DNA from 2 places in the Brevibacillus jepli genome. Region 2 is predicted to be linked to the other one. Evidence: predicted binding sites of a transcription regulator. Region 2 holds the regulator's gene; the other holds the start of a gene.

Region 1 (4,768 bases), on a different contig from region 2:
GAACAGAGTGGGGCCGTTCAGTCACAGCTGAATCCAACACCGGGTGCACCAGCACCTAATACTGTGCCAGCATCTCCCCCTACCCCGCCGGTACAAGAGCTGCAGATTCGCGTAAAGAATCCTGATTCGAACCTGCGCAATGGTCCCGGGCAAAATTACGCAGTAGTCGGCACGGTTCAACCTGGACAAGTCTTCCCGGTTGTGCAAACAGTTGGGGATTGGTACATCATAAGACTGGCTGACAATTCGACGGCATACATAGCAGGATGGATCGTAGAGAAGATTCAGCCAGCTGGTACTCTATCACCGACCGGAGCTACATACGAGTACAACAGCGGTATGGTTGGAAACGAGAAAGTGTATATATATCACACGCATAACCGTGAATCTTGGAGAAACGTAGCGCGGAACCAACAAGGGAGCTCCGTCGATGATCCTGAGATCAACATTACGCTTGTTGGCAAAAGGCTGGGTGAGCTGCTGCAAGCAAGAGGCATATCGGCTATGGCGAGCCAGGACGACTTTGCTCAGAGACTGAAGGAACAAAAGAAGACGTACTCCATGTCTTATTCGGAATCGTACAAAGCGGTAGCGGCCGCGGCTGCGACCAGTCCGCACTTGCAGTACATTTTCGATATTCATCGGGACAGTGATGAGCCTCGCAGCAAGGTAGCGATCACGATAAATGGCAAGACGTACTCCCGTATGTTGTTTGTAATCGGAACAGCGAATCCGAACCATCAGGCAAACAAAAGGCTGGCGGAAGAGCTGCATGCCCGTCTCGAAGCCTCTTATCCCGGTTTGTCGCGCGGGATAATCCTGAAAGGTTCAAATCAAGGGAACGGTGTGTATAATCAGTCCATCTCCGAGGGAGCCTTGCTTTTGGAGTTTGGCGGCACGAACAACACTTTGGAAGAAGGCTATAATACAGCGGAAGCCTTCGCCGAAGTGTTTGGGAATTACTTGATCGAATTGCAAATCGCGCATAATTAAATCTAGCACGATTCTTTTCGCCACAGCGCGGATCGAATCGTGTTTTTTTCCAGGAGGCCTAGTTATGGCTACGCATCAAGAACAGATACATTCTTCCCACGATAACAGTCGAGGTCATCTTCAAGGTGACTGTGAAAATTGCTTTGGCTTATGCTGTGTCGCATTGCCTTTTGCTGCTTCCTCAGACTTTGCGATCAATAAAGACGCGGGCAAGCCCTGTAGTAGCTTGCAGGCAGACTTCCGGTGTGGTGTTCATACAAAGCTGCGAGAGATCGGCTTTCGTGGATGCACTGTATACGATTGTTTTGGTGCTGGTCAAAAGGTGTCTCAAGTCACCTTTGGCGGCAAAGATTGGCGTGCAGCGCCAGAATCAGCGAAGCAAATGTACGAAGTATTTCCGATCATGTGGCAGCTTCATGAGCTGCTCTGGTATATAACGGAGGCGTTGACGAAGCCAGCTGCCCAGTCGATCCATCCTGGATTAAAGGACGCGTTGAAGGAGACACAGCGCCTGACTGACCGCAGTACGGAGGACATCCTGAAGGTGGACGTCCCTGCACATCGCGCAAAAGTTAACGAACTATTGTTGCGGACAAGCGAACTGGTACGTAAGGATGCGGTTTCCAAGTACAAAGGAGGCAAGCAGGGAAAGACTTACGGCCGTGGCGCAGACCTGATTGGTGCCAAGCTCAAGGGTGCAGATTTGCGCGGAGCCAATTTGCGCGGAGCTTATTTGATTGCAGCTGATCTGAGAGGAGCAGATTTGCGTGGCGCAGACCTCATTGGAGCAGACTTTCGCGATACGGATGTGAGCGGAGCGGACTTGACGGAGACGCTGTTTCTTACACAGGTTCAGCTCAACGCGGCAAAGGGCGATGCGAGCACCAAGCTGCCACCTTTATTCACGCGTCCACTGCATTGGGCTAAATAAATGAACCAAAAGCAGGATGTCATTCGTTGACAGCCTGCTTTTTGCTAGGTAAGGAAACTAGAATTGTCCGATAAACTGAACCATCGAATTTATGAGCCAAACAATCGTCACGATGGACACATACTCAAAAATCATGTTTCTCCAAGGCAATCTTGTATTTGAAAAGAAGTATCTACAAAGCATGAAAAAAAACATGGCAATGGCAATCTCTATGAACCCAGTCATTTGTTTACCTCCAAGACCAGATGCATTTTTTACGAGTGTGGATTTGAGTGCAATCCGACTATATCTATTACTTCGACTACCGCGACCCTTCTCGAACCTTCCATAAAATATCCGATCACACCAAGCTCCACTCTTTTTGTGTGCACCTCATTACGCATGTGGGGGAAAAGAATCCACATGCGTGCAGTTCCTTCTGTAGGAACAGGGCTTGTGTTGTCTAAAATGATTTCGCCGTGATCATCCTCAAATTCAGGATGTATGGCAAAGATGCCTGTTATGCTTATGTCATCTCCATCGTAGGAAAAATCACTTCGATATCCTTGAAACGGTGTCGCCTTTCTCCCACCTTCAATTTCAGTGTAAAATCTATATTTTACTCTAAAATCAGCGGGGTGCCTCCTTATTTCTTCATAGGGTATCCACACTTCATTTTCTCCGATCTTTGAAATATGTTGATAATACAATTCCGCTACTACCAAATTATACCACAAGCATACTGGGCGTAAGGCATCGCTCTTGCAAAGGAAATAGCCCGGAACTTACTCGATGCGAATTGCCCGAGCGTAAAATCAATATGACCATCGTTGTTATGTCTGGACTTCTGTTTGATGAAGAGTAAAAGGAGTGACACAAAGGAATAAAGTAAGGAGAGGTCCAATCAAATGCATGTTTGCTCCTGCCTTTCCTTACCGCCGAGAGGGTTTAAAAGAGAATGAACAAATTGTAGATGAGGTAAAATAAGTGGAGATGCATAAATCTAGCCCAAATGATAGGGAAATCCTAAACAGTCACAGAGTGTTAAAAATCATGTAACGAATCAGACACCCTCTAGGGTCAAAAGTCCTGCTACAATTATACATGACCGGGAATATACAGTGTAAAACAAAAAACTCTCTCAAGAAGATGAATGTGAAAAGGGGGTTACAATAGAGAGGATAATTTGTGAATTATTTCACATATATTTGTGATTTTTTTCACAAAGTCGTAATAAATCATGGTTTCCCACATGTATGCTTCCGGTACATAAAGGCCAAAACGCGAAGAGAAAGGGATCTTGTACATGGATATAGTGGATTTGGGGCGACTTCAATTTGCGATAACAACCATCTTTCATTTTGTTTTTGTGCCGATTTCCATCGGGCTGTCATTATTAGTAGCCATTATGGAAACGATGTACGTGGTAAAAAAGAATGATTTGTACAAAAAAATGGCCAAGTTTTGGGGAACCTTTTTGCTTATAAATTTTGCTGTCGGGATCGTGACAGGGATTATGCAGGAGTTCCAATTTGGGATGAACTGGTCTGATTTCTCACGATTCGTCGGCGACGTATTTGGAACACCGCTTGCGATTGAGGCTCTTTTAGCATTCTTCCTCGAATCGACTTTTATTGGGTTATGGGTGTTCGGTTGGGATCGCTTGTCAAAAGGTGTGCATCTCGCATGTATTTGGCTCGTATCCATCGGAACGATACTATCGGCTCTTTGGATTTTGGCAGCCAACTCGTTCATGCAGCAGCCAGTCGGCTTCGCTATTAATAACGGACGTGCAGAGATGGTCGATTTCTTCGCACTTTTGACCAACGGACAATTACTATATGAATTCCCGCATACCGTATTTGCGGCATTTGCGACTGGTGCTTTCTTGGTAGCAGGTATCAGTGCTTGGAAGCTATTGAAGAAACAAGATGTTACCTTCTTTGTGCAATCGTTCAAAATCGCGATCGTGGTAGCATTGATTTCCTCGCTTGCTATTGCTCAATTCGGGCATGGTCAGGCACAGTATCTGGTTGCTACCCAACCAATGAAAATGGCAGCGAGTGAAGGACTGTGGGAAACAAGCTCGGACCCTGCCCCTTGGACGGTTTTTGCAACGATTGATCCGGAAAAACAAGAAAACGGTTTTGAAATAAAAATACCTTATTTGCTTAGCGTTTTGACGTACAACTCTCTCTCTGGCTCTGTACCGGGTATGAAGGAATTGCAGGCAGAGTATGAGCAAACCTACGGTCCAGGAAACTACATTCCACCGGTTCGGACGACCTTCTGGAGCTTCCGCATCATGGTGGCGGGCGGAAGTGTAATGATTTTGCTGGCTTTGTACGGGACATATCTGACTTTCCGCAAAAAGCTGGAACAGCCAAACAAGCGGTTCATGCAGCTGATGGTTGCGGGTATCTCCTTGCCGTTCATCGCAAACTCAGCGGGGTGGATCATGACGGAGGTAGGCCGTCAGCCTTGGACGGTATTCGGACTGCTGCGTGTTGAAGATTCGGTTTCGCCAAGCATTAGTACAGGAGAAGTATGGTTCTCTCTCATCGCCTTTACGACTATTTATACAATCTTGCTCTGCCTCCTGGCTTATCTGTTTGCTCGTGTGGCCAAAAAAGGACCGGAGATGGATAGTCATGACGAAGTAGAGGATCTGAAGGTTCAGGATCCATTTGATCGTGTAAGGAGTGAAGGTTATGGAGCTTAATGAACTGTGGTTCCTGCTCATTGCTGTTCTGTTTACCGGATTTTTCTTTCTCGAAGGCTTTGACTTTGGTGTCGGTATGGCGACGCGTCTGCTAGCACGAAATGATTTGCAAACCCGGGTTCTGATTAATACAATCGGTCCGT
Region 2 (4,768 bases):
CCAGTTGGCGAAGCTGCCCCGTAGTTGACTCGTACCATAGTTGGTAATTGACTGCGATTCCATTCGTTACGTTCGAAGTCAAATCATCAATGGGGAAGGAAGGACCCAGCCACATTGATAAAAGCGAAGTGACTTCTTGCGGCGGTACCGCTATGCGATATCCAGTCCATCCTTTTTCTGCAGTCTCTTCGAGGCGCTCAGGCTCCACAGATTGCATAACTCCCTTAAGCAATGCAGCGTGTTCATGCGGTGTGAACATCGCGTACGGCAGCGCAGCATGATCCTGTACCTGCCCATCAATACGTACCGTTACTGGCTGCCCATCTTGTCTTGTTATCTCAAGCTGGTGGCCACCGATCTCACCTTCGAGCGCAAACTGTTCATTCCGATATTTCCCATGAAGAGTTTGGTCCTGCATATAAACAAGAAATGAGCGTTCCTCGTCTTTTGTGATCTGCTCGAGAAGCTCCTCTACGGTAATCGATGTCGGCTCCGTACCAGCTTCTTGTTTTACAGCAGACGCAGTATTTTTGCTGTCTGTATTGGCTGATCTACTTACTGTCCCCAGTAATATCCCGATCAGGAATAGACCGAGTAGGATAGGAATGAGCCACCACAGCATTTTGGGCCGGATGTACATGTCGTCCCCCCTGTCCCATTTTTGTCTTTAGCCTATGCTATACGGGAAGGTTTTAGAACGACACGGAAAAGTTGCTAATCATAGCTTAAGGTCGGGCGGTCATACTACATATACACCCCGAGGAGGTGAGCGCGTGAAATCTCCGCAACAAACCACATCTCCTGACATACTTGGGTTTCTGCTACAGGAATACCGCGTCTCCTGGGCAGGATTATCGTCTCCCTTGCGTCAATGGTCGCACACACCCACTCTTCATTTTCGCCATCATCTCCTGACAAAAGCTGTGGCAAAAATGAACAACGGAACGTCGTAGTATCCAATTCCCCTACCTACACTTACACTGCCTTACTCCTGTCCCCCACCTGACAGGAGCCTTTTACCGTTTTAACGTTTGGAATACGCGGTTCGCTTCGTAAATCGCGCGTTCTTCATCGATGGTCAACAATTTATGATTACGCATCAGGAATTTACCCGCTACAATCGTGTCTTTCACATCGCGTCCATTGGCTGCATACACCACGTGCGAAACCGGCTGGTGAGCTGGGTGGAAATGTGCCTGGTGGCTATCCAAAACAATCAGGTCTGCCTGCTTGCCTACTTCAATGCTTCCGAGGCTGTTCTCTTGGAAAACCCCTTCTGCACCATAGCGTGTAGCCATGCGAAGCGCTTCTTCTGCTGGTACCGCTACTGGATCGTTGTTCACGCCTTTGTGCAGAATGGCAGCCAGCTTTAATTCCTCAAACAAATTCAAATTGTTGTTACTTGCGGAGCTATCGGTACCCAGCGATACGCTTACGCCTTTTGCCAACATTTTCGGAACCGGTGCAACTCCGCTTGCCAGCTTCAGGTTACTCACAACGTTATGAGAAACTCTCACATTGTATTTTGCCAAAATGTCGATTTCTTCATCCGTTAGGTGAACAGCGTGTGCGACAAGGGTTGGGCGGTTGAACATCCCCAGCTTTTCCAAATGAGCGACTGGACGCAGCCCGTAGTCTTTTTCGTTTTGTCCTACTTCCCAAGCCGTTTCAGACATATGAATATGCAGTGGCAAGGACAGCTCGTCCGCTTTTTCGATAATTTGGGTAATGAATTCAGGCGAGCATGTGTACGGAGCATGTGGTGCCATCATTACCGTAATGCGGCCGTCTGCCTGATTGTGCCATTCTTTTGCAAAAAGTGTCGCGTCTTTCAGCTTTGTTTGGCGCTCTTCTTCGGAGCACAGTCCGATCATGCCTCGGCAAAGACGAGCGCGCATGCCAGCTGCATCTACTTCCTTCGCCACGACATCCATATGATCATACATATCCACAAACGTCGTGGTACCCGTACGAATCATTTCAATGAGAGACAGTTGCGTTCCCCATTTTACTGTGTCACCCGTAAACTGTGCCTCCAATGGCCACATTTTGTCTTCGAGCCATTGCTGCAGCGGCAAATCATCTGCATATCCGCGTAGGAGGGACATCCCCGCATGGCCATGCGTATTAATTAATCCTGGAAGAATGTAGTCCCCTTTTTGATCGATGACTTCATCGTAGCCTGCTTCCGACAGGTCCTCTGGAGTTGGTCCTACGTACGTAATCTTGTTGCCTTCGAATGCTACGGCACCATCGTAAATGACTTCATTCGTATCGTTAACGGTAATGACTGTTGCGTGAATAAGGATCGTCTTTTTCATTGAATACACTCCGTTCTTTACGTCAAGTAGTAGGCCAAGCTTTGCAGGTTGGACGTCACATCCGCATAATGAATGCGAACATCTTTGCCTGCGCGAATAGTCGTAGGGGCAAAATTCAGGATTCCCTTGATACCCGCTTGAGTCAACTGATCACATACGGATTGCGCTGCTGGTGCAGGTACGGTGATAATCGCCAGCTTGATTTGCTGCTTGACGACCGTTTCTTCCAGCTCTGATAAGGGCTGGATCGGGATACCCGCAACCTCTTTGCCCTGTTTCTCAGGATTACTGTCAAAGATGGCCGCAATCCGCATGTTATCTTTCAAATAAGCGTTGTAGTTACTAATGGCATGGCCCAAATGTCCAGCTCCGACCAAAGCTACACGGATTTCATCCGTTAATTTAAGGATTTGACGTATTTTTTCCACCAGGTAATCGACATCATAGCCAATTCCTTTTTTTCCAAAATCACCGAATGCTGCAAGATCTTTTCTGATTTGGGCAGGATTCACATCAAGATTCTTGCCCATCTGTTGGGAGGAAACGGTGGTCACCTCTACTTGCTGCAAATAACTGAGGTAACGCAAATAAATTGGCAAACGACGGACGACCGCTTCTGAAATCTTTTCGTGTTTAGCCACGTTCGGTCTTCCCCCCTAATTCTTTTGCTTCAAAATCCGATATTCTTTTCCATTAGACAAAATGGTAATGGAACCGTCGTGACTGGTAACGTATGTCTCGGCCCATGACTCACCCAAGCGCTCCATGACTTCCGTCTGTCCGTCTTTCATTTTATCCCGCGATCTGCCTGTCTGGATAATGGCGACCTGTGGATCAACTCCAGTGAGAAAGGGTTGTGAAGAGCCTTGATTACTCCCCTGGCCACCTACCTTTAGCACTTCAGCCTTCAGCTTGTCTTTTTGGCGTTCCAGCAGCCGCTCTTCTGCCTTTTCGTTCACGGCGCTCGTAAATAAAAACCGTAGCTCACCGTGCATCAGACGAAACACGAGGGAATTGTTCTGGGGCGACAAAAATAACGGCTCATCCGGTAGCAAAACTTCCATCGAGACCCCGTGGTCAAGAGTGAGTACTTGTCCTTGCTCTGCTTCCATCTGCTTTTGATTGGGACGAAGCAACACGACATGGCGTATCGATGGTGCGATCAGCTTGGGCACAATAACGGTATCCACGTATACTTGCTGGCTTAAAGAAGCGTAACCTCCCATGTGCTCCGGCTGATCGTTCGTCAACACCACATAATCGAGTCGCGTAATCTTGAACTCTGCCAAACGAGCTAAGAGAACGGGCCAATCTTCTACTGTACCCGTATCAATCAGCATCGTTCTGCCACCTGGCATTCTCAAGAGCGTGCTCTCCCCATGCGGAAGTGCCAAGTAGGTGATAATGAGACCCGAAAATTCCTGTTCTGTCTCCGTTTCAAACGGGTCATCTATCTTCACTGCTGCCTCTTGCAAATGGCTGTCAATCGAGCATGCGCAAAGGAAAACGGCGCTTAACACCACGAGCCACCAACGCCACGCTTTTTTCCATAACATTTATTTTATCACCTTAATCCCTATGAGACTATTGCTTTCATTTTATGAATCTGACAGGGATTGCATACTAAGGAATGGCTCTATGCGCTCTCGCAGCGTAGGCCACGGACCACTTTCGATCTGAAAAGGCGGTAGGGATTGAAGGAACGATCGCCCATATCGGGATTCGACGACACGTGTGTCGAGAACGACCACTACCCCACGATCCAAATGATGACGAATTAATCGTCCCACACCTTGCTTGAATTGCAGGACTGCCTGCGGAAGAGACAAGGACATAAATGCGTTTTTCCCTTCAGCCTTCAAGAGATCAGCTCGACCTTGGTACACAGGATGATTCGGTGGTGTAAACGGAAGGCGTACAATGACTAAACTACTCAGCCATTCTCCTTGAATATCAACACCCTCCCAGAAGCTGCTCGTCCCCAGCAGGACACTTCTCTCCATGCTCCGGAACAACCTCACCAGCTTGCTCCGATTGTTGCTATCGATTCCGTGACCGAACAACGTATACGGATCAGGTGCCTCTGCTAGCCGCTCCTTCATTGCTTGGTAAACGAGCCTAAGCATCGAGTGAGACGTAAACAGGATGAGCGTCCGTCCTTTCGAGGCCAGTACAACATCTACGCACCCCTGAATAACCGCCTCCAGATAGGTGTGATCACCTTCTTTGCCCGGTGCTGGAAAATCAGAAGGAATCAACAGCAGCCCCTGCTCTTCGTAATGAAACGGTGAAGGGAGAGACAAGGTTCGCACTCGTTCCTCCGGTAATTGATCGAGACCGAACAGATTCTTGATATAGGAGAAGCTGTTTTTAACCGTCAATGTGGCTGACGTTAATATCAAGCTCCGCTTCTGGCCGAATAGTGGATCTGCCAATGAGTCGGCAAC

Evidence for each region. Region 2 encodes Rex, which represses fermentation and respiration genes when NADH is low (regulators of the CRP and FNR family bind a similar motif). Its sites were predicted from a motif close to TTGTGAAATATTTCACAA; they were not measured.
Region 1: the regulator Rex is predicted to act here: its motif matches at 3,090-3,107, upstream of AB1L17_RS29090 (cytochrome ubiquinol oxidase subunit I).

Annotation. Positions count from the first base shown of each region.
Region 1 is NZ_JBFEFW010000044.1:12,399-17,166, forward strand. Features, by position in the region: gene spoIIP (stage II sporulation protein P) at 1-993, shown strand, start outside; gene AB1L17_RS29080 (pentapeptide repeat-containing protein) at 1,058-1,924, shown strand; gene AB1L17_RS29085 (hypothetical protein) at 2,179-2,628, opposite strand; gene AB1L17_RS29090 (cytochrome ubiquinol oxidase subunit I) at 3,210-4,625, shown strand; gene cydB (cytochrome d ubiquinol oxidase subunit II) at 4,615-4,768, shown strand, end outside.
Region 2 is NZ_JBFEFW010000010.1:78,789-83,556, reverse strand. Features, by position in the region: gene AB1L17_RS12915 (BTB/POZ domain-containing protein) at 1-640, opposite strand, end outside; gene AB1L17_RS12910 (hypothetical protein) at 774-953, shown strand; gene AB1L17_RS12905 (amidohydrolase) at 1,017-2,321, opposite strand; gene AB1L17_RS12900 (redox-sensing transcriptional repressor Rex) at 2,339-2,962, opposite strand; gene AB1L17_RS12895 (ComEC/Rec2 family competence protein) at 2,978-3,877, opposite strand; gene dinG (ATP-dependent DNA helicase DinG, 3'-5' exoribonuclease type) at 3,920-4,768, opposite strand, start outside.